Regions from separate parts of the Microbacterium sp. JZ101 genome, predicted to be linked through region 3. Evidence: riboswitches for the same ligand, from Rfam matches in the RefSeq annotation. Region 3 holds a riboswitch; each other region holds the start of a gene.
The links. A riboswitch is a leader RNA that binds a small molecule or an ion and turns the genes downstream of it on or off. The one in region 3 is predicted to bind thiamine pyrophosphate.
Positions count from the first base shown of each region.

Region 1 (10,356 bases), 930 kb from region 3:
CAGCAAGCCGAGCGCACCGTGCACGTGACGACCCCGACGGGCACGCGCGCCCGGCGCGGCCGCCTGATCATCGGCCACCAGCGGGAGCTCGCGGCCGACCAGGTCCGGCAGCGACGCGGTCTGCCGCTGACGTCGCCGTCGCGCACCTTCTGCGACCTGTCGGAGATCCTCGACCTCGACGATCTCGTCGCGGTCGGCGATCGCGTCGCCCACGACCACGGGGCGGCCGCCATCGAGGCGGAGCTCGCGCGGCGTCCTCGGAACAGGCAGCCGAGCGTCCTCCGCGAGGCGGTCGCGCTCATCGACGACCGTGCCGAGTCGCCCAAGGAGACCGAGCTGCGGCTGCTGCTCGTCCGGGCGGGATTCGGGCCCTTCGCGGCGAACTTCGTCGTGCGCGATGCGTCCGGCCGCTTCATCGCGCGCGTGGACCTCGCACTGCCCGCGCAGCGGATCGCCGTCGAATACGAGGGCGACCATCACCGCGATCGGGACCAGTGGCGCCGAGATCTCGCGCTGCGGCGTCGTCTCGAGGCACTCGGCTGGATCTACCTCCCGGTGACCCAGGCCGACCTCTCCGATCCCGCGGACCTCCTGGCGGACCTGCGCGCCGCGGTCGCGCGGCGTGGGTGAGAGGCGACGTCCCTTCGGGCTTCTGCCTCGATCGGCCGGTGAGAGCGGCGGATGGCGGCCACTCGCGGCAAGGACCCGGCCGGAGAACGCGGGAGGTGAGACATGGGGATGGGATGGAAGGGGGAAGGGCCGGGATGGGGGACGGGACGGTGGGGGGCTAGGCGCGGTGCAGCGCCTCGACCTCGGCGGCGAACGCGTCGAGGTCGGAGCGGGTGGACGCGTCCGCGATCGCGGAGAGTCGAGGGATGTCCATGCGCAGGATCTGACCCGCCCGGGCACGCTGCGCGGCGCCGTGGCCGGCGAGCACCGCGAGGCCGTCGCGCATCGCTGCGAGGCACGCGCGGAAGACGCGGGGGTCGGCCTCGTGCTGCGTGATCGAGCTCCCGTCGGCGCGCACGCGCCACTGGACGACGACGTCGGGGACCGTGTCGATCGCACGCGCGGCCGTGTACATCCGCTGAGCGATCGCCTGGTCCTCGTAGAGCGCGTTCTCGGGAAACCGCAGGTCGTGCGCACGCCAGAAGCCCGCGCGCGAGACCTTCGACCACGCCACGACGTTCCCGGTGACCTCGGGGTGCGCGTCGAGCGTGACGCCGACGCGCCGCGGGCTCGTCGAGGCGGAGACCCACGGCTGCACCTCTCCCGCCGTGTACGACCCTCCTTCGGGCCACAGGCGCACGTACGCCCCCACCGCGAGGTCGCTTCCGGAGGCCTCGAGCGACCCGACGAGCGTCTCGAGCGCGCGCGGGAGCATGATGTCGTCGCCGTCGAGGAAGCCCAGGTACGGCGTGTCCACGTGCGCGAGCGCCGTGTTGCGCGCCGCGCCGAGCCCCTTGCGCCGCGAATGCCGGATGACCCGGAAGCGATCGTCGCGCGCGGCGAACTCCTCGAGCACGCGGCCCGTGCCATCGGTCGACGCGTCGTCCACGAGGATCGCGCGCCAGCGGGTCAGGGTCTGCGCGCGCAGCGAGTCGAGCGCCTCGGCGATGTATCCCTCGATGTCGAAGCCCGGGACGACGACGGTCACGAGGGGAGCGGTGGTCACCGGATGAGACTATCGGCGCACGGGGACACCGGGGTCAGACCGCAGCAACCGCAGCGGCGACGGCGTCGGCGACGGCGTCGAGCGAGCCCTGGTGGCGGTGCGCGAGCGTGAAGCGGACCGCGGTCTGCGCCTCCTGGGGCGGGACCCCGAGCGCGACGAGGACGTGCGACGGCTCGTCGCTTCCCGCGGCGCAGGCCGACCCGCTCGACGAGACGACGCCGCGGCGCTCGAGCTCGAGCAGCACGGCCTCGCCGCTCGTGCCCGCGAAGGTGAAGCTCGCCGTGCCGGGGAGGCGCCGGGTCGGATGGCCGGTGAGGCGCGCCGAGGGCACGAGCGCGAGCACTCGTGAGATGAAGGCGTCGCGGATGGCCGCCACGCGCCGAGCGCTGTCGGCGCGCTCGGCGTCGGCGAGCTCGAGCGCCGTCGCGAATCCGACGGCATCCGCGACCGCCTCGGTGCCGCTGCGGCGACCGCGCTGCTGGCCGCCGCCGTGGAGGAGCGGCTCGATCGGGATGCGTCCGCGCACGGCGAGCACGCCGGTGCCGGGCGGTGCCCCGATCTTGTGGCCGGCGAGCGCGATCGCGTCGGCGCCCGTGTCGGCCAGCGGCAGCCATCCCGCCGCCTGCACGGCGTCGAGGTGCAGGGGGACGCGGCGCCCCGCGAGCGCATCGGCGATGCCCCGCGCGTCCTGCACGGTGCCGATCTCGTTGTTGGCGAGCCCGATCGACACGAGCGCGGTGTCGTCGCGGAGGGCTGCGGCGACGTCGTCCGGCCGGACGAGGCCGTCCGCGTCGACGGGGAGGAGGGTCACCTCGAACCCGTGGAGGCGGCGGAGGTAATCGGCCGAGGCGAGGATCGACTCGTGCTCGATCGGCGTCGTCACGACGTGCCGTGCACGCGGCGCAGCGCCCAGGGCGATCCCCTTCACCGCGAGGTTGTTCGCCTCGGTTCCGCCCGAGGTGAAGACGATGTCGCCGCGGCGCATCCCGAGCACGGCCGCGACCCTGGCGCGGGCGTCCTCGAGAGCGCGCGCGGCTCGCTCGCCGACCGTGTGGTGGCTCGACGGGTTGCCGAATGCGCGCGTCAGGTGGGGCTCCATGGCCGCGAGCACCTCGGGCCGCACGGGCGTCGTCGCGGCGTTGTCGAGGTAGAGCACGGCTCAGCTCACGCGCATGTCGAGACCGAGGTCGAGCGCGCGGGCGGAGTGCGTCAGCGCGCCGACCGAGATGACGTCGACGCCCGTCTCGGCGATGCCCCGCACCGTCCCGAGGTCGACGCCGCCCGACGCCTCGACGATCGCTCGCCCGCCGACGATCCCGACGCCGCGACGGAGGTCGTCGAGAGAGAAGTTGTCGAGCATGATCGTGTCGACTCCGGCCGCGAGCACGGGCTCGATCTGGTCGATGCGATCGACCTCGACCTCGACATGCGCCGTGTGCGGCAGACGCGCGATGCCCGCGCGGAGGGCGGTCGTCAGGTCGGCGCCGCCGGCCTGGAGCACGGCGAGATGGTTGTCCTTCGCCATGACCGCGTCTGACAGCGAGTGCCGGTGGTTGTGCCCGCCGCCGCAGCGGACGGCATGCCGCTCGAACGCGCGGAGCCCCGGCGTCGTCTTCCGGGTGTCGACGATCCGCGCGCGGGTGCCCGCCACCTCGGCGACGAACCGCGCCGTGAGCGTCGCGACGCCCGACATCCGCTGGGTGAAGTTCAGCCCGATGCGCTCTGCGGTGAGCACCGCGCGGGCCGGCCCGGCGACGGTCGCGAGCACGTCGCCCGCGGCGAAGGGCGCGCCGTCCGCCACGCGGAGGTCGACCTCGGTCGCGCGATCCGTGAGGGCGAACGCCGCCCGGAAGACCTCGCCGCCGCTGAACACGCCGTCCTCGCGCGCGACGAGCGATGCCTGCGCGTGAGCGGATGCGGGAAGGAACGCCTCGCTCGTGAGGTCTCCCCACGGCGCGTCCTCCTCGAGGGCGGCGCGGACGGTGCGCTCGATCGTCGACGCCGTCAGCATGCGGCACCCGCTGAGAGGAGTTCGCGCGCGTGCGCGGACGCGTCGTCGGTGCGGAAATGCGACCCCACCGAGCCGGGCCGGGCGAGGGCGGCGCTCGCCGCGGCGAGGCCCACGCGCACGAGCCCCGCGTCCTCATGCGCGGCGACCGTCTGCGGACGGGGGAGGGCGTCCTGCCACGCGGCGAGCACGGCCACGGCGTGCGCGAGGCCCGCGCCGTCGCGGAGGAGCCCCACGTGATCCCACATGAGCCGCTGCAGGGCGGCGCGCGAGAAGGGCGGGACGGCGGCGAGCTCCGACGGCGACTCCGGGCTGGGCGCGGAGGGGAGCGCGGGCGCCGCATCGACGTCGCCCGCGAGGATGGCCGTGGCCGCGCGCGCGGCGAAGACCGCGCCCTCGAGAAGGGAGTTGGAAGCGAGGCGGTTGGCGCCATGCACGCCCGTGCGCGCGCACTCGCCGACGGCGAGGAGGCCGGCCAGGCTCGTGCGCCCGTCGAGGTCGGTCGCGATCCCGCCCATGAGGTAGTGGGCGGCCGGCGCGACGGGGATCGGGTGCGCGGCCCAGTCGAGCCCGCGCGCTGCCAGCGCCCTCGCGATCGTCGGGAAGCGCGCCTCGAGTCGCCGACGGCCGATGCGCGTCGCGTCCAGGAGGACGGGGCGCCCGCCCTGCTCCGCCATCCGCCGGGAGATCGATCGCGCGACGACGTCGCGCGGCGCGAGCTCGCCGTCGGGGTGGTCGTCGAGCACGAAGCGCCGCCCGTCGAGATCGATGAGGTCGGCGCCCTCGCCGCGCACCGCCTCGGAGACGAGGAACGGCGTGCCCTCGGCGAGCACGGTGGGGTGGAACTGCGCGAACTCGAGATCGACGACCGCGGCCCCCGCCCGCAGGGCGGCCGCGATGCCGTCGCCGGTCACGACGTCGGGGTTGGTGGTGCGCGCCCACAGCCGCCCCGCTCCGCCGGTCGCGAGCACGACGGCATCCGCCCGGAGCACCTCCCGGCGCCCGTCGGCGAGCAGCTCGACTCCCGCGACGCGTCCGTCCTCCACGAGGAGGTCGGCGAGGAGCGTCCGCTCGCGAAGGCGGACGCCCGCCTCGAGCGCGGCCGCGATGAGCGCGATCTCGATCGCGAGGCCCGTCGCGTCTCCGCCCGCGTGGAGGATGCGCGGATGCGCGTGCGCGGCCTCGAGTCCTCGCGCCAGGGCGCCCGAGGCGTCGCGGTCGAACGCGACGCCGAGGTCCATGAGCTCGCGCACGCGTGCCGGCCCCTCCGACACGAGCACGTCGACCGCGGCGGGGTCGCACAGGCCGGCGCCCGCGGCGAGCGTGTCGGCCGCGTGGCTCTCGACGCTGTCATCGGGGAAGAGCGCGGCCGCGATGCCGCCCTGCGCGTGCCGCGTGCTGCCGTCGGCCATCCCCGCCTTCGTGACCAGCTGCACATCCGCCCCGCCGCGCGCGAGGTGCAGCGCCGTCGCGAGGCCCGCGACGCCGCTTCCGACGACGATGACCCCGGTCATGCGCGCGCGCCTCCCGTTGGCAGGGGCTTGGCCGCGAGCATCCGCTCGAGCGCGACGCGCGCCGGGTCCGCCACCGCGTCGTCGACGCCGATCCGGTTGACCACGCGCCCCGCGACGAGCTCCTCGAGCACCCACGCGAGGTAGCCGGGGTGGATGCGGTACATCGTCGAGCAGGGGCACACGACGGGGTCGAGGCAGAAGATCGTGTGCTGCGGGTGCTCGGCGGCGAGCCGGCGCACGAGGTTGATCTCGGTGCCGATCGCGAACGTGGTCGGCTCGGTCGCCGCCTCGATCGCCTTGCGGATGTAGTCGGTCGATCCCGCCTCGTCGGCGGCATCGACGACGGGCATGGGGCACTCCGGATGCACGATGACGCGCACGCCCGGATGCTCGGCGCGCGCGGTCTCGATCTGGTCGACCGTGAAGCGGCGGTGCACGGAGCAGAAGCCGTGCCAGAGGATGACCTCGGCGTCGCGCAGCGTCTCCTCGGACGACCCGCCGTACGGCGCGCGAGGGTTCCACAGCGGCATGCGCTCGAGCGGCACGCCCATCGCCTTGGCGGTGTTGCGCCCGAGGTGCTGGTCGGGGAAGAAGAGCACGCGGCGCCCGCGGGCGAACGCCCACTCGAGCACGGTGCGCGCGTTGGACGACGTGCACACGATTCCGCCGTTGCGGCCGACGAAGCCCTTGATCGCCGCGGAGGAGTTCATGTAGGTCACCGGGACGACCGGCACGCGGCCGTCCGCGTCCGGCACGTCGAGCGGGCCGTACACGTCCGCGAGCTGCTCCCAGCACTCCTCGACCTGGTCGATGTCGGCCATGTCGGCCATCGAGCAGCCAGCGGCGAGGTTCGGCAGGATGACGGACTGCTCCGGGCGGGACAGCATGTCGGCGGTCTCGGCCATGAAGTGCACGCCGCAGAAGACGATCGCCTCGGCCTCGGGGTGCGCCTTCGCCGCGCCCGCGAGCTGGAACGAGTCGCCCACGTAGTCGGCGTGCTGGACGACCTCGTCGCGCTGGTAGAAGTGGCCGAGGACGACGACGCGGTCGCCGAGCGCCGCCTTCGCCGCCCGGATGCGATCGTGCAGCTCGGCTTCCGGGGCCTCGCGGTAGGCGCGGGGGAGCTCGCCCTGCCGCGGGGCGTCGGTCGGGATCACGTCGCCCATCGAGGCGCCCGGGCCGTACCCGGCGACGGCGTCGAAGCTCCAGGGCCCCGCGGCGAGGTCGGTCGAGCACGTCGAGCCCGCGGCGCCGCCCGAGACGATCGCCTGGATCTCGTGGTCGACGCTCGCGTCGCGGGCGGTGAGGGTGATGCTGGTCGCGGCCATGGGGACCCCTGTTCGTGTCGATTCGACTCTAAGTCGTCGACACCACTTTAAGTCAGGTTGACCACAAAGGCGAGCGGGGCTCCTCAGGCCGGTCCGAGCGGTCCGCGATCGGCGAGCTCGACCTCCGAGTTGTAGCGGTACAGCCGCGCCGGGCGATGCTTGCCGGTGCGGAACGACTCGGTCGGGAGGAGCGCCTCGGAGCCCTCGAGGAGGCGGCGGAAGTTCGACGGGTCGAGGCGGCGCCCGAGCACGGCCTCGTAGACCTCCCGCAGCTCGGTCAGCGTGAACTCGTCGGGCAGGAGGCCGTGCGCGATCCGGCTGTAGCCGACCTTGTTGCGCAGCCGCCACACGGCGTAGTCGACGATCCGGTTGTGGTCGAAGGCGAGCGCCGGCAGGTCGTCCACGTCGAACCACTCGACGTTCTCCGGCGCGTCCTCCGCGGCGCGCTGCGCATCCACGAGGTCGGAGCGCAGGAGCGCCCAGTAGACGACCGACACGACGCGCGTGGGGGAGCGGTCGACGTCGCCGAAGGCGTAGAGCTGCTCGAGGTAGCTCGGGCTGAGCGCGGTCGTCTCGGCGAGCGTGCGGGCGGCGGCGTCGTCGAGCCCCTCCCGCTCGTCGAGCCATCCGCCCGGGAGCGCCCACGCGCCCTCGAACGGCTCCCGCGTGCGGCGCACGAGCGGGATCATGAGCGCGTCGGCCCCGGGCCGCGAGCGCAGCGAGAAGATCACGGTCGAGACGGCGACGCGGATGCCGGCGCTCTCGGTCGCGGAAGGGGAGGTCACCCTTCGAGCGTAGGCGACCCGGCGCGCGGGCCATCGCGGACCCGCTATGCTCGCTCGCAGTGACACGGGGTGTCCCCTTCCGGGACTGAGATCACACCCGTATGCACCTGATCTCGTTAGGACGAGCGGAGGGATGTCGCTGATGAGTGACGCGCACCTGTCGGTATCCGATGGCCCCGGGGCCGTGCTGTCGAGACTGCGCGAGACCGCGCCGCTCGTGCAGTGCATCACGAACTCCGTGGTCGTGAACGTCACGGCCAACGCGCTGCTCGCGGTGGGCGCGGCGCCCGTGATGGCCGACATCCCCGAGGAGGCCGGGGAGTGCGCGGCGTTCGCGTCGGCGCTCCTGGTCAACCTCGGGACGCCGACCGCCGAGCAACGCGCGGCGATGACCGCCGCGGTCGCCGCGGCACGCGCGTCCGGCACGCCGTGGGTCCTCGACCCCGTGGGCGTGGGCGCCCTCGGCCTGCGCACCGGCGCCGCGCGCGACCTGCTCGCGCACCGGCCCACCGTGATCCGCGGCAACGCCTCGGAGGTGCTCGCGCTCGCGGGCGCCGGCTCGGGCGGGCGCGGGGTCGATGCGGCCGACGAGGTCGATGCGGCGCTCGACGCCGCCCGCGCGCTCGCCGAGCGCACCGGCGCGGTCGTCGCGGTGTCGGGCGCGGTCGACGCGGTCACCGACGGCGCGCGCACGGAGCGCATCGCGGGCGGGAGCGCGCTCCTCACCCGCATGACGGGAGGCGGCTGCTCGCTCGGAGCGGTCGTGGCCGCCTGCGTCGCGGCAGCGGATGGCCCGGATGCCGCGTTCGCGGGCACGATCGCGGCGCACGCCGTCTACGCGGCCGCCTCCGAGCACGCGGCGGCCGTCGCGACGGGCCCCGGCTCGTTCGCGGTGGCGTTCCTCGACGCGCTCGCGGGGGTCGATGCGGTCGACGTGTCCGCGCCCGAGCGCTTCGCGACGGAGGTGCCGGCATGACCGCGCGACCTCTCGACCTCTCCCTCTACCTCGTCGCGGACGCCGCGACGATCACCGGCCGCTCGCTCGTCGACGTCGTCGCCCAGGCGGTCGACGGAGGGGCATCGACCGTGCAGATCCGCGGCAAGGACCTGTCCGCCGCCGATCTCCTCGCCCTCGTCGAGGCCGCTGCCGCGCATATGCGCGGCCGTGCGACGCTGCTCGTGAACGACCGCGTCGACGTGTACCTGGCCGCGAAGGCCGCGGGAGCGTCCGTCGACGGCGTCCACATCGGGCAGACCGACCTGCCGGCCGACCGCGTGCGCGGCCTCGTGGGCGACGACGCGATCATCGGCCTGAGCGCGAGCCTGCCGCGCCAGCTCGAGGCGCTGCGGCGCCTCCCCGCCGGCACGGTCGACTACCTGGGCGTGGGCGCGGTGCGCGCCACCCCGACGAAGAAGGACCATCCGACCCCGATCGGATGGACCGGATTCGCGGCCTTCGCCGAGCTCGCGCACGAGTTCCCGTGCGTCGCGATCGGCGGCGTCGGCCCGGGCGACGCGCGCGACGCGCGGCGCGCGGGCGCCGCCGGGATCGCGGTCGTCCGCGCCATCTGCTCGGCGGAGTTCCCCGCCGCGGCGGCGGCCGCGCTGCGGTTCGAGTGGGCGGACGCCGAGGTCGTCGCATGACCGCGGTGCCGAACATCCTCGCGATCGCGGGCTCCGACCCGTCGGGAGGGGCGGGCATCCAGGCCGACCTCAAGTCGATCGCCGCGTGCGGCGGCTACGGCATGGCCGCGATCACGGCGCTCACCGCCCAGAGCACGCAGGGTGTCTCGGGCGTGCACGTGCCGCCCGCGTCGTTCCTGCGCGAGCAGCTCGACGCGCTCGCGGCCGACATCCGCATCGACGCCGTCAAGATCGGCATGCTCGGCACGGCGGAGATCGTCGCTGTCGTGGCGAACTGGCTGCGGGGTCTCGACACGCGCCCGCCGGTGGTCCTGGATCCCGTCATGATCGCCACGAGCGGGGATCGCCTCATCGACGCCGAGGCCGAGCGCGCGCTGCACGATCTCCTGTCGCTCGCCGACGTCGTGACGCCGAACCTCCCGGAGCTGGCCGTGCTCACCGGTGTCGCGGCCATCGGATCGTGGACGGACGCGCTCGCGCAGGCGGCCGCGCTCGCGCGTCGCCACGGCGTGCTCGTGCTCGCGAAGGGCGGGCACCTCGACGGCCCGGCATGCCCGGACGCGCTGGTGGGGCCGGATGGCCTCATCGCCGAGTTCTCGGACGCGCGGATCGAGACGACCGCCACGCACGGCACGGGGTGCTCCCTGTCCGCGGCGCTCGCCACGCTCCGCGCGCGCGAGGGCGGCTGGACCTGGGCGGCGCGCCTCGCCCGCGGATGGCTGCGCGACGCGATCGCGTCGGGCTCCGAGCTCGAGGTGGGCCGCCCGGGAGGGCACGGCCCGCTCCACCATCTCGCGGGCCTGTGGCGGACGGGAGGCCTCCCGCGCCGCGACGCCGAGCTCGACGCCTGGTGGGAGGACATCGCGCCGCTGCGCGCCGGCATCGACGACGTGTGGTTCGTGCGCGCACTCGCGGACGGCTCGCTCGATCGGGACGACTTCGCGCACTACCTCGCGCAGGACTCGCTGTACCTGCGCACGTACGCGCGCGTGCTGAGCCGGGCCGCGGAGCTCGCGCCGACGCTCGAGGAGCAGGCCTTCTGGGCGGCATCCGCGCACAGCTGCCTGGAGACCGAGCTCTCCCTGCACCGCGCCCGGCTGGACGATGCGCCGGCCGACGCCCCGGCGACGCCGTCCGCCGAGACCATGGCGTACCTGGATCATCTGCAGGCGACGGCAGCGGCCGGCGACCACGCGGTGCTCGTCGCCGCGGTGCTCCCGTGCTTCTGGCTCTACCAGGACATCGGCGCGCGCCTCGCGGCCGCGAATCGCCCGGGCCATCCGTATGCCGACTGGCTCGAGATGTACGCATCCGACGCGTTCGACCTCGCCACGCGCGAGGCCATCCGCTGGACGCAGGAGCACGCCAGGGCCGCGGACGACGCGCGCCTCGCGCGCATGCG
Region 1 is NZ_CP096400.1:2,117,621-2,127,976, reverse strand. It holds gene M1D56_RS09985 (hypothetical protein) at 1-630, shown strand, start outside; gene M1D56_RS09980 (glycosyltransferase family 2 protein) at 788-1,675, opposite strand; gene M1D56_RS09975 (cysteine desulfurase family protein) at 1,710-2,831, opposite strand; gene nadC (carboxylating nicotinate-nucleotide diphosphorylase) at 2,835-3,686, opposite strand; gene nadB (L-aspartate oxidase) at 3,680-5,197, opposite strand; gene nadA (quinolinate synthase NadA) at 5,194-6,525, opposite strand; gene M1D56_RS09955 (NUDIX hydrolase) at 6,609-7,214, opposite strand; TPP riboswitch at 7,366-7,461, shown strand; gene thiM (hydroxyethylthiazole kinase) at 7,453-8,286, shown strand; gene thiE (thiamine phosphate synthase) at 8,283-8,954, shown strand; gene thiD (bifunctional hydroxymethylpyrimidine kinase/phosphomethylpyrimidine kinase) at 8,951-10,356, shown strand, end outside.
Region 1: linked by a shared signal. The riboswitch ahead of thiM (hydroxyethylthiazole kinase) and the one ahead of M1D56_RS14120 (ECF transporter S component) in region 3 are both predicted to bind thiamine pyrophosphate.

Region 2 (10,356 bases), 470 kb from region 3:
GGCGATGACGACCCGGCCGTGTTCCGCGGTGTCGCGTGCGCGGTCGCGGCGCGCTCGGACGAGGCGCTCGAGACCGCGACGGGCATCGCGCTCCTGCTCGGCGCACGCGCGTTCCCTCTCGATGAGGCCCACCGGGCGGCCTACCACGCAGCCGCGTCGGTCGCGGCGAACTTCCTCGTGACCATCGCCGATGCCGCGGAGCGGATCGCCGAGACCGCGGGCATCCCGGCCAAGGAGGCGCGCCTGCTCCTCGCGCCGCTCGTGCGGCGCACCGTCGAGAACTGGGCGTCGGGAGGACCCGCGACAGCCCTGACGGGCCCGATCGCCCGCGGGGACGAGGAGACGGTCGAGCGCCAGCGCGCCGCGATCTCGGCCGGCCGTCCCGAGCTCGTCCCGCTCTTCGACGAGCTGTGCGAGGCGACCCGCGCGCTCGCACGCAGGAAGGAGCACACGACATGAGGATCGTGCGCACCGTGTCCGACATGCGCGCCGCCGTGCGCACCGCGCGAGCCGAGGGCGCCTCGATCGGCCTCGTGCCCACGATGGGGGCCTTCCACGAGGGACACCTCTCGCTCATGCGCCGTGCGCGGGAGGCGTCCGACGTCGTGGTCGTGTCGCTCTTCGTCAACCCGACGCAGTTCGGGGCGAACGAGGACCTCGGCTCCTATCCGCGCGACGAGGCCAGGGATGCCGCGCTCGCCGAGGAGGCGAGAGCGGACATCCTCTTCGCGCCGCCCGTCTCCGAGATGTATCCCGACGGCTTCGCCACGACCATCCATGTGTCCGGCATCACCGACGTGCTGTGCGGCGCACACCGCGGCCCGCACCACTTCGACGGCGTCGCCACCGTCGTCGCCAAGCTGCTCTCGATCGTGACCCCTGACGTCGCCTTCTTCGGACAGAAGGACGCGCAGCAGGTGCTCGTCGTGCGCCGGCTCGTCCGCGACCTCGACCTGCCCGTGCGGATCGAGGCGTGCCCGATCGTCCGCGAGCCGGACGGCCTCGCGATGAGCTCGCGCAACGTCTACCTCGATGCCGCAGCGCGGGCGCAGGCGACCGCTCTGAACCGGGCGCTGACCGCGGCGGAGGATCTCGCGGCGCGGGGCGAGCGGGATGGCGCGGTGCTGCTCGCGGCCGCTCGATCCGTCCTCGCGGAGGTCGGCATCGAGCCCGAGTACCTCGAGCTGCGCGACGCCGAGCACCTCCGTCCTCTCGTCCGCGTCGATCGGGACGCGCTGCTCGCGGTCGCGGCCAGGGTCGGCGCCGCACGCCTCATCGACAACCGCATCCTCAAGGGAGAATCCTGATGCGCCGCATCATGCTCAAGTCGAAGATCCATCGCGCCACCATCACGGGAAGCGACCTCAACTACGTCGGCTCGATCACGATCGACCCCGATCTGCTCGAGGCGGCGGACATCCTCGAGCACGAGCAGGTGCACGTGCTCGACGTCGACAACGGCGCGCGCTTCGAGACGTACACGATCGCGGGGGAGCGGGGCTCGGGGGTCATGCAGGTCAACGGCGCTGCCGCCCGGCTCGTGCACGCGGGCGACACGATCATCGTCGTCTCCTACGCCGAGTACGACGAGAAGGACCTCGAGACGTACGAGCCCGTCGTCGTGCACGTCGACCGGGGCAACGGCATCATCCAGGTCGATGACGCGGTCGACCGTCTCCTGACGGCGCGCGCATGAGCACGCGGCCGGCGGCCCGCCCGCGCGTCGCGCCGGCCGACCTCGCCGCGCGCAAGGCCGCAGGCGAGCGCATCGCGATGGTGACCGCCTACGACCATCCCAGTGCGCAGGTCGCCGAGGCGGCGGGCGTCGACGTCGTGCTCGTGGGCGACTCGGCCGCGATGACGGTGCTCGGATACGACAGCACCGTGCCCGTCACCGTCGACGAGATGATCATGCTCACGGCCGCGGTCCGCAGGGGTCTGCAGAGCCCTCTGCTCGTCGCGGACCTGCCGTTCGGCTCGTACGAGGCCTCCGACGAGATCGCCGTCGCGACCGCGCAGCGCTTCGTGAAGGAGACGGGATGCGACGCGGTCAAGATCGAGCGCGGCGGCACGTCGGTCGATCGCGCGCGCGCCATCGTCCGCGCGGGCATTCCCGTCATGGGGCACGTCGGCCTCACGCCGCAGACGGCGACCGCCCTCGGCGGATACCGCGCGCAGGGGCGGACCGCCGACGACGCACTCGCGGTGTGCGAGAGCGCACTCGCGCTGCAGGAGGCCGGGTGCTTCGCGATCGTCTTCGAGGCGATCCCGAGCGACGTCACAGACGCCCTGATGCCCCGGATGAACGTCCCCGTGATCGGCATCGGAGCGGGCCCCGCCACCGACGGCCAGGTGCTCGTATTCCATGACCTTCTCGGCATATACGGGGGTCGTGCGGCGCGTTTCGTCAAGCGGTACGCCGAGCTGCGGGGGGACATGATCGCCGGCGTCGAGCGCTATGTCACGGAAGTCCGCGCGGGACAGTACCCCGCGACCGAGCACGGCTACTCCATGCCCGAAGAGGAATCTGCCCGTCTGAGGGAGCTGCTCGACGCGCTCTGACCCGCCGACTTGCGCGGCCGCGGCTCCCTGCTACTCTGATCCGGTCCACACGGGAGTCCCAGCAGGGGCTGAGAACGAGCTGACGCTGCTCGCGACCGTCGAACCTGTTCGGGTCATGCCGGCGTAGGAAGTAGGAGCAGCTCTTTTGCGCACCCTGGAAGCGACGCATTCGCTCGCATATCTGCACGACGACGAGCACGGGATCCGGGTGCCGGTCACCCGCATCGCGCTCACGGACTCGCCGAAGGGCGAGCGGAACGAGCCGTTCACGGCCTATCGGACGTCGGGCCCGGGCAGCGACCCGGTGCGGGGACTGCCGCCGCTGCGGGCCGACTGGATCGCCGCACGCGGCGACGTCGAGGAGTACGACGGGCGCCCGCGCGACCTTCACGACGACGGCCGAGCGGCCGCGCGGCGCGGCGCCGCCTCCGCGGAGTGGCGGGGAGAGTCCGCCCGCCCGCGCCGCGCACGTCCCGGCCGGCGCGTGACGCAGATGCACTACGCGCGGCAGGGCGTCATCACGCCCGAGATGCGCTTCGTCGCGCTGCGCGAGGGGTGCGACGTCGAGCTCGTCCGCTCGGAGCTCGCGGCGGGGCGCGCGATCATCCCGAGCAACATCAACCACCCCGAGAGCGAGCCCATGATCATCGGGCGGGCGTTCCTCGTCAAGATCAACGCGAACATCGGGAACTCGGCCGTCACGAGCTCGATCGCCGAGGAGGTCGAGAAGCTCCAGTGGGCGACGACGTGGGGCGCTGACACGGTCATGGACCTCTCCACGGGCGACGACATCCACACGACCCGCGAGTGGATCATCCGCAACGCGCCCGTGCCGATCGGGACGGTCCCGATCTACCAGGCGCTCGAGAAGGTCGACGGGCAGGCGCATCGCCTCACCTGGGAGATCTTCCGCGACACCGTGATCGAGCAGTGCGAGCAGGGCGTCGACTACATGACGATCCACGCGGGCGTGCTGCTGCGCTACGTGCCGCTCACGGCAGAGCGGGTGACGGGCATCGTCTCGCGCGGCGGCTCGATCATGGCGGGCTGGTGCCTCGCCCACCATCGCGAGAACTTCCTCTACACGCACTTCGACGAGCTGTGCGAGATCTTCGCGCAGTACGACGTCGCGTTCTCGCTCGGCGACGGCCTGCGCCCCGGCTCGACGGCCGACGCCAACGACGCGGCGCAGTTCGCCGAGCTCGACACGCTCGCCGAGCTCACGCACCGGGCGTGGGAGCACGACGTGCAGGTCATGGTGGAGGGGCCCGGGCACGTGCCGCTGCACCTGGTCCGGGAGAACGTCGAGCGCCAGCAGGAGCTCTGCTCGGGGGCGCCCTTCTACACGCTCGGCCCCCTCGTCACCGACGTCGCCCCGGGGTACGACCACATCACCTCGGCGATCGGCGCGACCGAGATCGCACGGTGGGGCACCGCGATGCTCTGCTACGTCACGCCCAAGGAGCACCTGGGGCTGCCCAACCGCGACGACGTGAAGACGGGCGTCATCACGTACAAGATCGCGGCGCACGCGGCCGACCTCGCGAAGGGCCATCCGGGGGCGCGGGATCGGGATGACGCGCTGTCGAAGGCGCGCTTCGAGTTCCGCTGGCGCGATCAGTTCGCCCTCTCGCTCGACCCCGACACGGCCGAGGCCTTCCACGACGAGACGCTCCCGGCCGAGCCGGCCAAGACGGCGCACTTCTGCTCGATGTGCGGCCCGAAGTTCTGCTCGATGCGGATCTCCCAGGACATCCGCGACCGCTTCGGCGGCGCCGAGGAGCAGGAGGCGATCGCGGCCATGCGCCGGAAGTCCGAGGAGTTCGTCGCCGCCGGCGCGTCCGTCTACCTCGACGAGCCCCGTGTCCGGAGCTGACAGCAGGGTCGACGTCGCCGTCATCGGCGCAGGGGTCGTCGGCACGGCGATCGCCGTCGCGTGTGCGCGCGCGGGGCGCTCGGTGCGACTCATCGACCCCCGCCCGGGAGACGGCGCGACGTATGCCGCGGCCGGAATGCTGAGCCCCGCGGGCGAGCTCCAGCACACCGAGCGCGCTGCCGTGGCGCTCCACCGCGCCGCGGCGGCCGCATACCCCGACTTCGTCGCATCGCTGCCCGGCGGCGCTGCGGCGTGCGGGTACGAGGCCGCCCCGACGCTTCTCGTCGGGGTCGACGACGCCGACCGCCGTCGGATCGTCGAGCTCGTGGACGCGGCGCCCGCGGTGCAGGCGGAGCGACGGAGCGTCCGAGAAGCGCGGGCCGCCGAGCCTCTGCTCGCGCCCGGACTCTCGTGCGCGTACGCGGCGGACGGCGACCATCGCGTCGATCCGCGTGCCCTCGTCCGCGCGCTTCGGGGCGCGCTCGCGCCATCCGCTCTCCGTCCGCTCGCGGCGAGGCGCCTGCTGCGCGGGCGGGGCGGTGCTGTGCACGGTGTCGAGCTCTCCGACGGGACAGCGATCGCCGCGGCCGAGGTGGTCGTCGCGAACGCGCTCGGCGCGGCGGACCTGGGCGCGACGCCGCCCGGCGTGCTGCGCCCGGTGCACGGAGACATCCTCCGCCTCCACGCCGCGGGCCTCCCGCGCCTCGCGCACACGGTCCGCTCCCTCGTCCGCGGGCGTGCCGTCTACCTCGTGCCGCGCGTCGACGGCGGGCTGGTCGTGGGCGCGACCGAGCGCGAGGACGCCGACGACGCGGTCTCCGCGGGGGGCGTGTCGGCGCTGCTGCGCGATGCGGCCGAGGTGATGTCGCTCGTCGACGAGTACCGCTTCGTCGAGGCGACCGCCCGCGCCCGTCCGGCGACCCCCGATCATCTGCCCCTCGTCGGGCGGACTGCCCCGGGCCTCGTCGTCGCGACGGGAACGCATCGCAACGGCGTGCTGCTCGCCCCGCTCATCGCAGACCTCTGCCGCCGCATCGTCGACGACGTCGCCCCGCCGCGCGGCGTCGAGGCCGACCTGCTCGACCCTGGGCGGTTCGCCCCCACCCGCCTCCAACCCGGGCGCGACGCCGCGCCCCGTGACCGTGAAGGAGTCCTCGCATGATCGAGATCGATGTCAACGGAAGTGCTCTGCGGCTGCCCGAGGGGGCGGCGGTGTCGACGGTCGTCTCGGCGCTCACGGGCCGCGCGGTGACGCCCGAGGGCACGGCCGAGGACGGCGCGCCCCTCGGCGTCGCGGTCGCGGTCGACGCGGTCCTCGTGCCGCGCGCCCGCTGGGGGTCGCATCGGCTCGGCCCGGGCGCGCGGGTCGAGGTGCTCACCGCGGCGCAGGGCGGCTGACGTGGAGCCGCTCGTCATCGACGGCGTCGCCCTGTCGTCGCGGCTCATCGTCGGCACGGGCGGTGCGCCGAGCCTCGAGGTGCTCGACGAGGCTCTGCGGGCGTCGGGCACCGAGCTCACGACGGTCGCCGTGCGGCGATACGGAAGCGGAGCGGGCGGCCTCTACGCCCTGCTGCGCGAGCGCGGCATCCGCCTCCTCCCCAACACCGCGGGCTGCCGCACGGCGCACGACGCGGTGCTCACGGCCGAGCTCGCGCGCGAGGCGTTCGGCACGAGCTGGATCAAGCTCGAGGTCGTCGCCGACGACACGACGCTCCTGCCCGACCCGGTCGAGCTGCTCGACGCCGCGGAGCGGCTCGTCGCGGAGGGCTTCACGGTCTTCGCGTACACGAACGACGACCCCGTCACGGCGCTGCGGCTCGAGCAGCTCGGGGTCGCGGCTGTCATGCCCCTCGGCGCGCCGATCGGGACGGGCCTCGGCATCCTCAACCCCCACAACATCGAGCTCATCGTGTCGCGCGCATCGGTTCCCGTCGTGCTCGACGCGGGCCTCGGCACGGCGTCGGAGGCGGCGCTCGCGATGGAGCTCGGCTGCGACGCGGTGCTCCTGGCGACCGCGGTGACCCGCGCGCACGACCCCGTGCGGATGGCCGCCGCGTTCCGCCATGCCGTCGAGGCGGGCCATCTCGCCGCGCACGCGGGGCGCATCCCCCGGCGGCGGCATGCCCGCGCATCGTCGGAGACCGAGGGGATGGCGGTCCTGTGACGGCGCTCGTGGCGCCCGGTCCGGTGCTCTCCGACGAGGAGCGGGAGCGGTACGGCCGGCAGCTCATCCTGCCCGGCATGGGCGATGCCGCGCAGCGCCGCCTCCGTGCGGCGCGCGTGCTCGTCGTGGGCGCGGGCGGCCTCGGCTCGCCCGTGCTGCTGGCGCTCGCCGCGGCGGGGGTGGGCGTGCTCGGCGTGGTCGACGACGACGCCGTCGAGCTCGGCAACCTGCAGCGCCAGGTCATCCACCGGGTCGCGGACATCGGACGACCGAAGACGGCCTCCGCACGCGACGCCATCACGGCGCGGAACCCCGGGATCGAGGTGCGCGCGCACGCCCTGCGTCTGGATGCGCGGAGTGCGGCCGGCGTTCTCGCGGACTACGACCTCGTCGTCGACGGCTCGGACAACTTCGCCACGCGGTACCTCGTCGACGACACGGCGGCGGCGCTCGGCCTTCCCCTCGTCTGGGGGTCGGTCCTCCGGTGGGAGGGCCAGGTCGGGGTCGTCTGGGCCGAGCGCGGCATGCGCTACCGCGACCTCTACCCGGATGCGCCGGGAGCGGCGCTCGACTGCGCGACGGCGGGCGTGTTCGGCCCGCTGTGCGCGCTCGTCGGCGCCCAGATGGCGGCCGAGGCGATCAAGCTCATCACGGGAGCAGGACGCCCCCTCCTCGGCCGCGTCGTCGTCGTGGACGCACTCGGCGCCGGATGGCGCGAGGTCGCTTTCGCGGCGGATGGCCCGGCGCAGGCCCCAGCGGATGGCCCGGCGCAAGCCCCGGCGGATGGCGCGGTGCCGATCGTCTCGGCCGCCGAGCTCCGCGCTGCCCTGGCCGGTGGCGCCGCGCCTCTCGTCGTGGACGTGCGCGCCCCATCCGAGCCCGGGGCCATCCCGCATGCCGTCCGCTGGACGCTCGACGAGATCGAGGCGGGGGAGGAGCCGCCCGAAGCCGTGCGGCGTGCGCTCGTCGAGCGGCGCGAGGTCGTCGTGCACTGCGCCCTCGGGGTGCGGTCGCGCCGCGCGGCCGAGGTGCTCCGCGGGCGCCCGGAGTGGCGCGCTCATCCGCTCCGCTCGCTCGCGGGCGGGATCTCGGCGTGGCACGCGCTCGAGCAGACCGCGGCGCCGACGTGCGCCGCGGCGCCGTGACGCTATTCGGGAAAACCCGAAAGAACGTCTCCGGCTGACTCTGGGGCGCCCGCGCGAGGGCCGCCCTAGCTTGGAGGCATGACCACACAGCTCGCCTCCGCTTCGACCGCGAGGACGTCGCGCCCGCTCCGGGTGGCCGGGGCGATCGCCCATCTCGCGGCGCTCGGCTTCCTGGGCGCCTTCGCGTTCACCGCTCTCTTCGGGCTGCTCGGCTTCGGCCTCGGCACCCTCCCGCTCCTCGGCTTCGGGCTCCTGCTGCTCGTCGCCTTCGTCTACGTCCTCTTCGCCGTCGCCTGGCTCGAGACCGCGCGTGTCGACGGGCTGTACGGCTTCGGCCTGCCCGCGCTCGCATGGCGCCCCCGCGTCGGCCCCGGCTTCGGCGGCTGGCTCCGCACGCTCCTGCGTCAGGCGGTCGACCCGCGCATGTGGCGGGCGATCGCCAACCTCGCGATCGCGACGGTCTTCGGCGTGATCGTCATGGGGCTCTTCCGCCTGCTCATCTGGTCCATCGCGATCTGCTTCGCTCCTCTCTCGGGCGCGGACACGGTGCGCGGCGCGTTCGGCCTCGAGTTCGCCGCCGCGTGGGCGCCGCTCGCCGGCATCCTGGGCGTCATCGTGACCGCTGCCGGGATCGTCGGGCTCGCGCTCCTGCACGGCGTGCTGAGCCGCGCGATCGTCGTGCCGTCGCAGGAGGAGCAGCTCGCCGCGCAGGCCCGCACCTCCGACGCGCAGCGAGCGGGGGCCGTGCGCGCCTCCGAGGTGGAGCGGACGCGCATCGAGCGCGATCTCCACGACGGCGTGCAGCCCCGTCTCGTCTCCGTCGGGATGACCCTCGGCCTCGCCCAGCAGAAGATCGACAGCGACCCCGATGCCGCCCGCTCGCTGATCGAGGAGGCGCACACCTCGACGAAGGCGGCCATCACCGAGCTCCGCCAGCTCGCGCGCGGCATCCACGCGTCCGTGCTCGACGACCGCGGCCTCGACGCGGCCCTGTCCGCGCTCGCCGGGCGCTCGCACATCCCCGTGCATCTCGACGTGCGGATGGACGGCCGGTGCAGCCGGGAGGCCGAGGCGGCGGTCTACTTCGCGATCGCGGAGTCGCTCACGAACGCCGCGAAGCACTCGCGTGCCGCGGAATGCCGGGTGATCGTGCGCCGCCGCGACGACGGCGTGCTCTGGGCCCGCGTCGAGGACAACGGCATCGGCGGGGCACGCGTGCTCCCCGGCGGCGGCCTCGACGGCATCTCGAACCGCATCCTGTCGGCGGGCGGCACCGTCCGCCTCGACAGCCCGAACGGCGGACCGACCGCCCTGGAGGTGAGCGTGCCATGCGCATCCTGATCTGCGAGGACTCGGTCCTCCTGCGCGAGGGCCTCGTGCGCCTCCTCGAGGACGCCGGCCACGAGATCGTCGCGGCCCTTCCCGACGCGAGCGACCTGCTGGCGACCGTGGAGGCATCCGCCCCGGATCTCTGCATCCTCGACGTGCGCCTTCCCCCGACCTTCACCGACGAGGGGATCCGCGCGGCGATCGAGGTGCGGGCGGCTCATCGCGAGCTCCCCGTCCTCGTCCTCTCGCAGTACGTCGAGGAGCGCTACGCGAGCGAGCTGATCACGGCGCAGGGCGGCGCGATCGGCTACCTCCTCAAGGACCGGGTGGCCGACGTCGCGGAGTTCGTCGAGTCGGTCGACCGCATCGCGCAGGGCGCGACCGTGCTCGACCCCGAGGTCGTCGCGCAGCTGCTCAGCCGGCGCACCCGCGACGAGCGGATGACGCGGCTCACGGAGCGCGAGCGCATGACGCTCGCTCTCATCGCGGAGGGCAAGTCGAACCAGGCGATCGCCGGCGTGCTCTTCGTCTCGGAGGCGAGCGTCGAGAAGTACGTCACCTCCATCTTCCAGAAGCTCGGCCTCGAGCCGGACGAGTCGGGCAACCGCCGCGTTCTCGCAGCTCTCGCCCACATCGAGAACACGGGCGGAACGCCCCAGACAGGAGCGACACGATGAGCACCCCCACCACCCCGCCGGCCTTCGATGCGTCGGCGTACGATCCCGCGGCCGTGCCCCCGCGCCCGGCCCCTCCCACCCCTCCCGCATCGGGCGGCAAGGTCGTCGCGCTCGTCGTCGCGGTGATCGGCGGCGTGGCGCTGCTGGGCACCGCCATCGGCTCGGGCGTCGCCGCGGCGCGCGGCGCGTTCTCGGTCGACGAGACCCTCACGGCGGCGGCCGCCGGCGTGACCTCCCTCGACATCGACGCCTCCGGGGCCTCCTTCGCGATCGCCTACGGCGACGTCGACGAGGCCGTGCTCGAGGTGACGAACGCGGATGACGGATGGCGCGTCTCGCGCGACGGCGGCGAGCTGTCGGTCGACCGCCGCGACGGGTTCTTCCGCGGCTGGTGGTTCGGCGGCGACTGGTTCGGCGGCGACTGGTTCGACGACGAGCAGACCGTCGTGCTGACGCTGCCGGAGCGCCTGAAGGGCGCGGGCCTCGATGTCGACCTCTCGCTCTCGGGCGGCAGCCTCACGGCCGAGGGCGACTTCGGCGAGGTCGACGCCGAGGTCGGGGCGGGGTACCTGAGCCTCGACGGCTCGGTCGCGTCGCTCGAGG
Region 2 is NZ_CP096400.1:3,516,299-3,526,654, reverse strand. It holds gene M1D56_RS16190 (DUF2520 domain-containing protein) at 1-459, shown strand, start outside; gene panC (pantoate--beta-alanine ligase) at 456-1,307, shown strand; gene panD (aspartate 1-decarboxylase) at 1,307-1,696, shown strand; gene panB (3-methyl-2-oxobutanoate hydroxymethyltransferase) at 1,693-2,562, shown strand; TPP riboswitch at 2,602-2,709, shown strand; gene thiC (phosphomethylpyrimidine synthase ThiC) at 2,708-4,438, shown strand; gene M1D56_RS16165 (FAD-dependent oxidoreductase) at 4,425-5,600, shown strand; gene thiS (sulfur carrier protein ThiS) at 5,597-5,836, shown strand; gene M1D56_RS16155 (thiazole synthase) at 5,838-6,602, shown strand; gene M1D56_RS16150 (ThiF family adenylyltransferase) at 6,599-7,747, shown strand; gene M1D56_RS16145 (histidine kinase) at 7,826-9,088, shown strand; gene M1D56_RS16140 (response regulator transcription factor) at 9,076-9,753, shown strand; gene M1D56_RS16135 (hypothetical protein) at 9,750-10,356, shown strand, end outside.
Region 2: linked by a shared signal. The riboswitch ahead of thiC (phosphomethylpyrimidine synthase ThiC) and the one ahead of M1D56_RS14120 (ECF transporter S component) in region 3 are both predicted to bind thiamine pyrophosphate.

Region 3 (10,356 bases):
CGCACGCCGGCCTCGAACGCCTCGCCGAGCGGGGAGACGGAGCCCGCGGCTGCGTTGCTCCGCGCCTGGGCGATCGAGCGGGCGCCGGGGATGACGCTGCTCACGCCGGGCTGCTGCCAGAGCCACGCGATCGCCGCCTGCGCGGGCGACACGCCCTCGGGTGCCTGCTCGGCGACGAGCGCGCTGAACTCGCGCGCGGCCTGGACGCCGGTCGCGTAGTCGACGCCGGAGAAGGTCTCGCCCACGTCGAAGGCCTCGCCCGAGCGGTTATATGTGCGGTGGTCGTTCGCCGCGAACGAGGTCGTCTCGTCGTACCGCCCTGACAGGAGACCCGACGCGAGCGGCACCCGGGCGATGATCCCGACCCCGGCCTCCTGCGCCGCGGGGAGCACCTCGTCGAGCGGCTTGAGGCGGAAGGCGTTCACGATGATCTGCACGGTCGCGACGTTCGGCCGCGCGATCGCCGCGAGCGCCTCCGCGACGGTCTCGACGCTCACGCCGTAGTGGGCGATCGCCCCCTCGTCCACGAGCACGTCGAGCGCGTCGAAGACCGCGTCGTCGGCGTACACCGACGACGGCGGGCAGTGCAGCTGGACGAGATCGAGAGTGTCGACGCCGAGGTTGGCGCGCGACCGGTCGGTCCACGCCCGGAAGTTCTCGAGCGTGTAGTTCTCGGGCACCTGATCGACGCGACGGCCCATCTTCGTCGCGACCGCGATGTCGTCGCGCAGACCGCGCTCGTCGAGGAAGCGGCCGATGATCTGCTCGCTGCGGCCGTCGCCGTAGACGTCGGCGGTGTCGAAGAACGTCACGCCGCCCTCCGTCGCCGCCGCGAGCACGCCGAGCGCGTCGGTCTCCGACACGTCGCCCCAGTCGGCGCCGAGCTGCCACGTGCCGAGTCCGACGACAGAGACGTCGCGTCCGGTTCGTCCGAGTGTCCTGTGCTCCATGTCCGCCTCCGCGTCGTGGGTTGTCGAGCCGCGTCCGATTATGCCCGCCCGCGAGGACACCGGGCTCAGCTCGGGCCGAGGATGAAGTTCCACGCGCCCGTCGCGACCGCGACGGCGACCGCGGTGAGCGAGATGCCGAGGCCGATCGCGAGGAGCATCCACTCGCGCGCGCCCCAGGGCGAGCGGCGCGCCCACGTCCGGGCGCGGTCGCTCCCGAAGCCGCGCGCCTCCATCGAGGTCGCGAGGGTCGCCCCGCGACGCAGGGCGAGGACGACGAGGGCGAAGGCCATCCCGAGGACGCGGCGCACGCGGCCGGTATCGGCGACGCCGCGCGCACGACGGGCGAGCTCGAGCTCGCGCCAGTCGTCGAAGAGGAGCCCGACCAGGCGCATGCCGCCGAGCGCGCCGAGCACGAACCGCGCCGGGAGCCGCACGCGCTGCGCGAGACCATCCGCGAGATCGGTCGGATCGACGGTCGCGAAGAGGACGACGCCGGGCAGCGCGAGCGCGAGGATGCGCAGGCACGTCGCGGCGGCGAGGGCGAGCGATCCGTCGCTCACGCGCACGAGCAGCCACTCGAAGTGGACGGTGCCGCTGGGCTCGCCGTACAGCGCGATCGTCACGGCGGCGAGCGGCGCCGCGATCCAGACGGGCGCGGTGCGGCGCCAGAACGTGCGCGCGTCGACGCCGGCGGCGAGGAGCAGCGGGATCTCGAGGAGGAGCGCGACCGCCGCCGAGACGACGTCGATCGTGAGGATGAGCGGGAACGCGATGAGGAGCGCGGCGCCGAGCTTCGCGACCGGGTTCACGTGCGCGAGCGGGCCCCGAGGGATGGGCGGCGCTGGGATCATCCGAGCACCCCCGCTCCGTCGAGGCGGTGGACGCGCGCGTCGAGGGCCGCGAGGACGTCGGCGTCGTGCGTCACGGCGACGACCGCCGACGGAGCGGCGTCTGCTCCGTCGCGCAGCCGCGCGATGATGTCGACGAGCTCGGCCCACGTCGTCGCGTCCTGGCCGAACGTCGGCTCGTCGAGGACGCAGACGCGCGGCCGGGTCGCGAGCATGGCCGCGACCGTGAGGCGGCGCTTCTCGCCGCCCGAGAGGGTATGGGGGTTGGCGTCCGCGAGGTGGGCGAGGCGCAGCGCGGCGAGGAGCTCCTCCCCGCGCGCCGAGATCTCCGCGTCGGGCACTCGGAGCGCGCGCATGCCCACCTCGAGCTCGGCGCGCACCGTGTTCGCGAGGAGCTGGTGATCGGGCGACTGCAGCACGGTGCCGATCCGGGTGAGGAGCTCGCGCGAGCGCCATCGGATGGGCGCGGGGCCTGCGCCTGCCGCGAGTTCGGGTGCCGCCGCCACTCGGCCGTCGACCGGCGGCAGGAGCCCTGCGAGCGTGCGCGCGAGGGTCGACTTCCCCGCGCCGTTGCGGCCGGTGATGCCGAGCACCTCGCCGGGGCGCACCTCCAGGTCGACGGGGCCGGCCACGGCCGTGTCGCGCAGGCGCCCCACCTGCAGCGCTTCCGCAGCGAGGAGAGGAGCGCCCGGCGCGTGGCGCGGCGGGCCGGGGCGACGCGGCGGGATGCCCGGCACCCACACGCCGCCCGACGCGAGCTCGGCGCCACGTCGGGCGAGGACGACCTCGGGCGTCCCGTCGGCGACGACGCCCTGCTGACCGCCGCCGAGGACGATCACGCGATCGACGACGGGAAGCCACACGTCGACCCGGTGCTCGACGACGACGAGCGTGGCACCCGTGTGCGCGACGACGCGCGACACCGCGTCGCGCACCTCGACGACCCCTTCGGGATCGAGGTTCGCGGTCGGCTCGTCGAGCAGCAGGAGCCCGGGGCGCATGGCGAGCGCACCGGCGAGGGCGAGGCGCTGCTTCTGCCCGCCCGACAGCGCGGACGTCGAGCGGTCGAGCGGCACGTCGAGGCCGACGATCGCGAGCGCCTCCTGCACGCGCGACCAGATCTCGTCGTGCGGGACGCCGAGGTTCTCGCACCCGAACGCGACGTCGTCCCCGACGCGCGCGAGCACGGCCTGTGCGTCGGGATCCTGCTGCACGAGCCCGGTCCGTCCGCGTGCGGCCTCCGGCGGCGCGCCGTCGACGAGGAGACGGCCCGCCTGCTCTCCCTCGTCCTCCCCGCCGAGCACGCCGGCGAGCGCCTGCAGCACGGTCGACTTGCCCGATCCGCTCGCTCCGAGGAGCAGCACGCGCTCCCCCGGCCGGATCGACAGCGTGACGTCCTGGGCCGCCCATGCCAGGCGCGTGCCGTACCGCCATCCCCACCCCTCGGCGAGGATGCCGCAGGGGCGGGTCTCCGCGGCCGTCACGTCAGACGCGTCGCGCGACGTCGCGCCCCGCGGCGAAGCGGCTGAGCGCTCCGGTCGCCGCGAGTGCGCGCACGATCGCCCAGCCGCCGAGGCCGGCGATGACGGCGCCCGACAGCGTCGTCGACGCGATGTAGATGGCCGTGAAGGCCGCGTCGGCCCCCGCGTACCAGTTGACGATGTCGTTGATGCCGCAGGCGAGGCCCGCCGCAGCGCCCGCGAGCGCCGCGACGACGGGACCGAAGGCGCGGTACAGGAAGATCGCGAGGACGATCTCGGCGCCGAGGCCCTGCACGAGGCCCGAGACGATCGTGAGCGGACCCCACTGGTTGCCGACGAGCGCCGAGATCACGGCGGCGAGCAGCTCGGTGTAGAGCGCGGCGCCCGGCTTGCGGACGACGAGTCCGCCGATCACGCCCGCGATGAGCCACGGGCCGGCGACGAGGCCGCCGAGCCCGGGCAGGAGCGGGCTGAGCAGCGTGCTCGGCAGCTCGTAGGCGATGTTCCAGACGAGGAACACGACCGCGCACGCGACGCCGATCACGCTCGCGACGACGATGTCGACGACCCGCCACGTGAAGCGGCGGCCGGTCGCGGTCTGTCCTGCGGAAACGGACGTGGACATTCGTTCTCCTTCCTTCGCCGGCATGACCCGGATCAGGTTCGACGGTCGACGCGCGGCTCGCGTCCTCTCAGTCCGGCTCGGCGGACTCCCGTGTGATGTGGGCTGATTCTACTCGCATCCCACGAGCCGCTTCCCGTCTTCGCAGGAGCAGCGGGTACCGTATGCGGGTGGCAATCGACGACATCCCTGCGGCGGAGACCGCGCCGTCGCAGGACGCCGCTGCGGCGCTCACGGCGCTCGGCTGGGTCGACCCCGACGCCGTCGCCGCCTCGCGCACGGCCGGCGCGCTTCCCACGAGCCGCCTCGTGCCCGTCGAGCCGTCGCTCCTTCCGCCGCGCACGCGCCGCCGGTTCTGGCTCGGGCCGACCGTCACTCTCGGTGTGCTCGCCCTCGGCTACGTCGCGTCCTGCGCGGTGTGGCCGCTCGCGAACGTCGCCCCCACCATCTCGGATCTCACCGTCGAGACGCCGATCGGCGAGGAGTTCCCCGTCACCTGGCCGGAGGACGGCATCGCCGCCCTCGCTGCGGAGGGCGGCCCCGGCGGCCCGATCGCCTCGAGCGACGAGGCGCTGCCGATGGCGAGCATCACGAAGATCATCACCGCGCTCATGATCATCGAGCGCGAGGGCCTCGAGCTGGGTCAGGATGGGCCGTCCTACGCCTTCACGCAGGCCGACAGCGACGAGTACTGGGCCTATCTCACGGCCGATGAGTCGTCGCTCGATGTCCCCGTGGGCGGCACGCTCACGCTGCACGAGATGCTGCAGGGCGTCATGCTCGGCTCGGCGAACAACTACGTCGACCGGCTCGTCCTCGAGCTGTGGGGCACGCAGGAGGCCTGGCTCGCCGACGCGCAGGCCTGGCTCGCGCAGCACGAGCTCACGGGCATCACGGTGGCCGACCCGAGCGGCATCGACCCGGCGAACACCGCCGACGCGCGCTCGCTCATCCGCCTCGCCGAGATCGCGCTCGAGGATCCGGTCCTCGCGAGCATCATGGCCGAGGACTCCGTCGTGCTCCCGGGAGCGGGGCTCGTCGAGAACTCGAACCCGCTCATCGGGGACGAGGGCGTGGTCGGCCTGAAGACCGGCTCGCTGTGGTCGACGGGCACGCAGTACTGGAACCTCCTGTCCGCGAAGGAGGTCACGATCGGCCAGACGAGCGTGACCCTCTACGCCGCGGTCGTCGGCCAGCCCGACGACGACAGCCGCGCGATCGTGAGCCGCGAGCTCCTCGCGCAGCTCGAGGAGGGCATGCAGCTCACGACCGCCGTCGCCGCCGAGGTGCCCGTCGCGCACGTCCGGACCGAGTGGGGCGCGCAGAGCACGATCGTGACCGCCGACGAGGCCCAGGTGATCTCGTGGCAGGGCGTCGCGCCATCCACCGATCCGTCGTACGAGGTCGAGCTCGGAGCCGAAGCCGGCGACGAGGTCGGCACGCTGGCCGTGCAGGGCGGGATGGACGACACGAGCGTCGCGCTCACCCTCACCGACGACGTGCCCCCGCCCTCCTTCTGGTGGCGGCTCACGCACCCGCTGTCGCTGCTCGGCCTCGACTGACCCGACCGCCCGAAGCCGACCAAGCATGTCTCGCTCGGCGCGGGAAGCCGACCGAGCATGTCTCGCTCGACGCGGGATACGGCATCCCTATCCCGCCGGGAGTGAGACATGCAGATCGGGCGGCATGCAGATCGGGCGAGACGCGGACGGACGGGGGACAGAGGCGGACCGCCCGTGGCAGAGGCGGACCGCCCCGGGGAGGGAGCGGCCCGCCTTCTGATCAGGCGTCGGCGAGACCGGGAACGACGTACCGCCGCTCGTTGCCGAAGCGGTGCGCCGTGATCGACACCGCCTGCTCGTGCAGGAACGGCAGCATCTCCACGCGGCCGGCCGACGTCACGGGACCGTCGTACACGGCGACGTTGGGGGCGCCGTCCGTCGCCGCCACGACGTCGGCGAGCGCACCGCCGAGGAGGCGGATGCGCCCGCCCGTCTGGGCGAGGCGCGCCGCGCGGGCCGCCCACGCCTCCGCATCCTCGAACGCCACCTCGACGCCTGCGTCCGTCAGCCACGTCGCGACCCGCTCGGGGAGAGCAGTCGGCGTGCTCACGACGAGCTCTGCGCCGACACGCAGCCCCGCGGCCGCCACGCGCACGAGCTCCGCCGCCGGGCGTCCGTCGAAGCGGATCGTCACGGGAACCGGCGCGTACCGGAGCACGTTCTGCTCGAGCCGGAGGCCCTGCACATCCCGCGCGACGCCGAACTCCTCCGCGAACGCGACGACGTCGGTCGCGAGTGCCTTCTCGAGCCACTCCGCGCCATCCGCGGTGCCGAGCGCCTCGACCGCGCGCCGCGCCGCGCCATCCGCCCTGCTCGCCGTCGCGACGGGCGCATCCGTCCAGGTGCCGAGACCGAAGAGGTAGCTCGGGCCGCCGGCCTTCGTCCCGGCGCCGACCGCCGACTTCTTCCAGCCGCCGAACGGCTGGCGCTCGACGATCGCGCCGGTCGTGCCGCGGTTCACGTAGGCGTTGCCGACGTCGATGCGCGAGAGCCACCGGGCGATCTCGTCCTCGTCGAGGGCGTGCAGCCCCGACGTGAGGCCGTAGTCGACGGCGCGCACGAGGTCGATCGCCTCGTCGAGGGTCTCGGCCGTCATGATGCCCAGCACGGGGCCGAAGTACTCCGTGAGGTGGAACTCGCTGCCGGGCTGTACCCCGTCGCGGATGCCGGGCGTCCACAGCGCGCCGGAGTCGTCGAGCTGCTTCGGCTCGCGGACCCACGTCTGACCGGGCTCGAGCTCGGTGAGGGCGCGGCGGAGCTTGCCCTCAGCGGGGCCGATGAGAGGGCCGATCCGGGCGGCGGCCTGCCACGGCATGCCCACCTCGAAGCCCTCGACGGCGTCGACGAGCTGGCGGCGGAACCGCTCGCTGCGGGCGACCGATCCCACGAGGATGACGAGCGACGCCGCCGAGCACTTCTGGCCGGCGTGGCCGAACGCCGAGTACGCGACGTCCTTCGCGGCGAGGTCGAGGTCCGCCGACGGGGTGACGATGATCGCGTTCTTCCCGCTCGTCTCGGCGAGGAGCGGGAGGTCGCGCCGGAACGACCGGAAGAGCTCGGCGGTCTCGTACGCGCCGGTGAGGATGACGCGCTCGACGCGCTCGTGCGACACGAGACGGCGGCCCAGCTCGTTCTCCTCGACCCGCGCGAGACGCAGCACGTCACGCGGGACGCCCGCCTCCCACAGCGCCTCGGCGAGCACGGCGCCGCAGCGTCGCGCCTGCGACGCCGGCTTGAGGATCACCGGCGACCCTGCGGCGAGCGCCGCGAGGGTCGAGCCTGCGGGGATGGCCACGGGGAAGTTCCAGGGCGGCGTCACGACGGTGAGGCGGACGGGCTCGAACGCGGCCCCGTCGACCTCGGCGAGCCGCAGGGCGCTCTCGGCGTAGTAGTGCGCGAAGTCGATCGCCTCGGAGACCTCGGGGTCACCCTGCTCGATGACCTTGCCGCACTCGGACCCCATGACCTCGAGCAGCTCGGCGCGCCGGGCCTCGAGGATGTCGCCCGCGCGATGCAGGATCGCCGCGCGCTCCTCGGGGGCGAGCGCACGCCATCCCTCGCCCGCCGCGACCGCGCCGTCGACGACGGCGTCGACCTCCTCGAGCGTGCGGAGCGTGTGCGCGGCGAGCGTCTCCTCGCCGAGGGTCGACGCCGCCATGCGGGCGCGGATCTCCGCGGCCCAGGCCCGGTTGCCGGCTATGCTCGGGTCGCTGTCGGGCGCGTTGCGGAAGCCGTCGCGCGTACCCTCGGGCTGCGGCTCACGGCGATCCTGCACCCGGTTGGACGGGGGCACGTCGCTCGGCATGAGGTCGATCGACGCGAGGAAGCGGTCGCGCTCGCGCGCGAACAGGGCGGGATCGGCGTCGAGGTCGAACACGGCCGACATGAAGTTCTCCGGGCTCGCGCCCTCCTCGAGGCGGCGGATGAGGTACGCGATCGCGACGTCGAACTCGTCGGGGTGCACGACCGGCGTGTAGAGGAGGAGCGACCCGACCTCGCGGCGCACGACCGCGGCCTGAGCCGTGGCCATCCCGAGGAGCATCTCGAACTCGAGGCCCGGGCCGTCGGCGATGCCGCGGCGCTTCGCGAGCAGCCATGCGAGCGCGATGTCGAAGAGGTTGTGGCCCGCGACGCCGATGCGCACCGATCGCACGCGCTCGGGGTGCAGCGCGTAGTTGAGCACAGCCTTGTACGACGCGTCGCTGTGCTGCTTGCTCGGCCAGGTCGCGAGCGGCCAGCCGTGGGTCTCCGCGTCGACCTGCTCCATGGGGAGGTTCGCGCCCTTCACGACGCGGACCTTGATCGGGGCGCCGCCTCCCGCGACGCGCTCACTCGCCCATTCCTGAAGGCGCATCATCGCGCCGAGCGCGTCGGGGAGGTATGCCTGGAGGACGATGCCGGCCTCGATGTCGTGGTACTCCGGGCGCTCGAGAAGGCGCATGAACACCGCGAGCGTGAGGTCGAGGTCCTTGAACTCCTCCATGTCGAGGTTGATGAACGTGCCGTTCGCGCGAGCGGCCGTGTAGAGCGGCGCAAGCGCGACGACGGCGTGGTCGACGGCCTCGTCGAACGCCCACGGGCTGTGCGGCGCGACGGTCGAGGACACCTTGATCGAGACGTAGTCGACGTCGTCGCGCTCGATGAGGCGTCGGGTTCCGGCGAGGCGCTTGTCGGCCTCGCGCTGGCCGAGGATCGCCTCGCCGAGGAGGTTCACGTTGAGGCGGATGCCCTCGCCGCGCAGGCGCGCGAGCGTCGATCCGAGCTTCTCGTCGCGCGCATCGACGATGAGGTGCCGGACCATCCGGCGCAGGACGGCGCGGCTCGCGGGCACGACGACGCTCGGGAGGACGGGCGCGAGCGCGCCGCCGAGACGGATGAGCCCGCGCAACGGTGCCGGCAGGAAGCGCGGGATGAGCGGCACGAGGCCGGCGAGACAGCGCGCGGCGACGCGCGTGTCCTCGGGGCGCACGACGCCGTCGACGAAGCCGACGGTGAAGGCCAGGCCGTTGGGGTCGCGGAGGACGCCGGCGAGGTTCTTCGCGGCCGCGTCGACCTTCTCGTCGCGCGCCTCGCGCAGCCAGGTGCGGACGAGCGCGATCGCCTCCTCCGCGAGCTGCGGGTCGATGTCGGGGACGTGTGCCGCCTCGTGAGCGGATGACGGGGGTGCGATGGTCATGGCGAGGTCTTTCTCGAGAGGATCGCTCTCATTGTGCGACCGTCCACCATCCGGCAAAAGCGCACGTTTTCGCTCATGACCTTTCGATATTCTCGAACGATGGCGACTCCCTGGAACAGCCGCGGTCTCCTGCTCCTGCGCGAGCTGCGGATGCGCGGCACCGTCTCGGCCGTCGCGGCCGCGCGCAGCTACAGCGCATCGACCGTGTCGCATCAGCTGCAGCAGCTCGAGAGGGAGGTCGGCCTCCCCCTCCTCGAGCCGGAGGGGCGAGGTCTGCGCCTGACGGCAGCGGGCGAGGCGGTCGCCCGCCACGCCGCGCAGCTGCTCGCTGCCGAGGAGGCGCTGCGCGGCGAGCTCGCGGCCCTGGCGCCCGACGCGGCGCCGCTGCGGATCGCGGCGCTCCAGACGAGCGCGCGCACGCTCATCCCCCGCATGCTCGACGCCCTTCGCGACGCCCTCCCCGCGCTGCGCGTCGAGGTGATCGTCACCCCTCCCGAGCACGGCCTCTTCGAGACCGAGGCCGGGGGCTTCGATCTCGCGATGGCCGAGCAGTACCCGGGCCATACGCGGCCGCATCGCGCCGGTCTCGACCGCGAGCTGCTCGGCCGCGACCCGATCCGCTTCGCCGCGGGGCCCGCGAGCGGCATCGCGTCGCTCTCCGACGCGCGCGAGGCGGCATGGGTGATGGAACCCGAGGGGACAGCCGCCCGCGCGTGGGCGGTGCAGCAGTGCCGGGCTGCGGGGTTCGAGCCCGACATCCGGTACGAGGCGACGGACCTCTCCGCGCACCTCCGTCTTATCGCCGCCGGGCATGCCGTCGGGCTCATCCCGGGTCTCGCCGTCGCGGCCGACGAGGCAGAGCCGCGGCTCGTGGACCTGCCCGGCTCGCCGCACCGCGAGATCTTCACCTCGACGCGCGTGTCGGCACAGCGTCTGCCCGGGCTCCGGATCGCCCGCGACGCCCTCGCGGAGGCGTTCCGCTCGCTCCCCGAGACCTGAGTCGCACCTCAGCGGGACGCCGCGACGAGGATGCCGCCGAGATGTGATGGGCTGGAGTCGTGGATGAGACGCAGTGGCTGTGGGTGGCAGGCGCGGGGTGCGGTGTGCTCCTCATCGCGGTCGTGGTGCTCGTCATCGCGAACCGCCGCGGCAGGGAGCGCGCACGTCGTCGAGTGGCGGAGATCGAGGTCGCGAGCGCGACGCGCGCCGCGGAGCTG
Region 3 is NZ_CP096400.1:3,045,156-3,055,511, forward strand. It holds gene M1D56_RS14105 (aldo/keto reductase) at 1-950, opposite strand, end outside; gene M1D56_RS14110 (energy-coupling factor transporter transmembrane component T family protein) at 1,016-1,801, opposite strand; gene M1D56_RS14115 (ABC transporter ATP-binding protein) at 1,798-3,282, opposite strand; gene M1D56_RS14120 (ECF transporter S component) at 3,284-3,904, opposite strand; TPP riboswitch at 3,896-4,006, opposite strand; gene M1D56_RS14125 (D-alanyl-D-alanine carboxypeptidase family protein) at 4,072-5,463, shown strand; gene M1D56_RS14130 (bifunctional proline dehydrogenase/L-glutamate gamma-semialdehyde dehydrogenase) at 5,684-9,139, opposite strand; gene M1D56_RS14135 (LysR family transcriptional regulator) at 9,239-10,138, shown strand; gene M1D56_RS14140 (nuclease-related domain-containing protein) at 10,198-10,356, shown strand, end outside.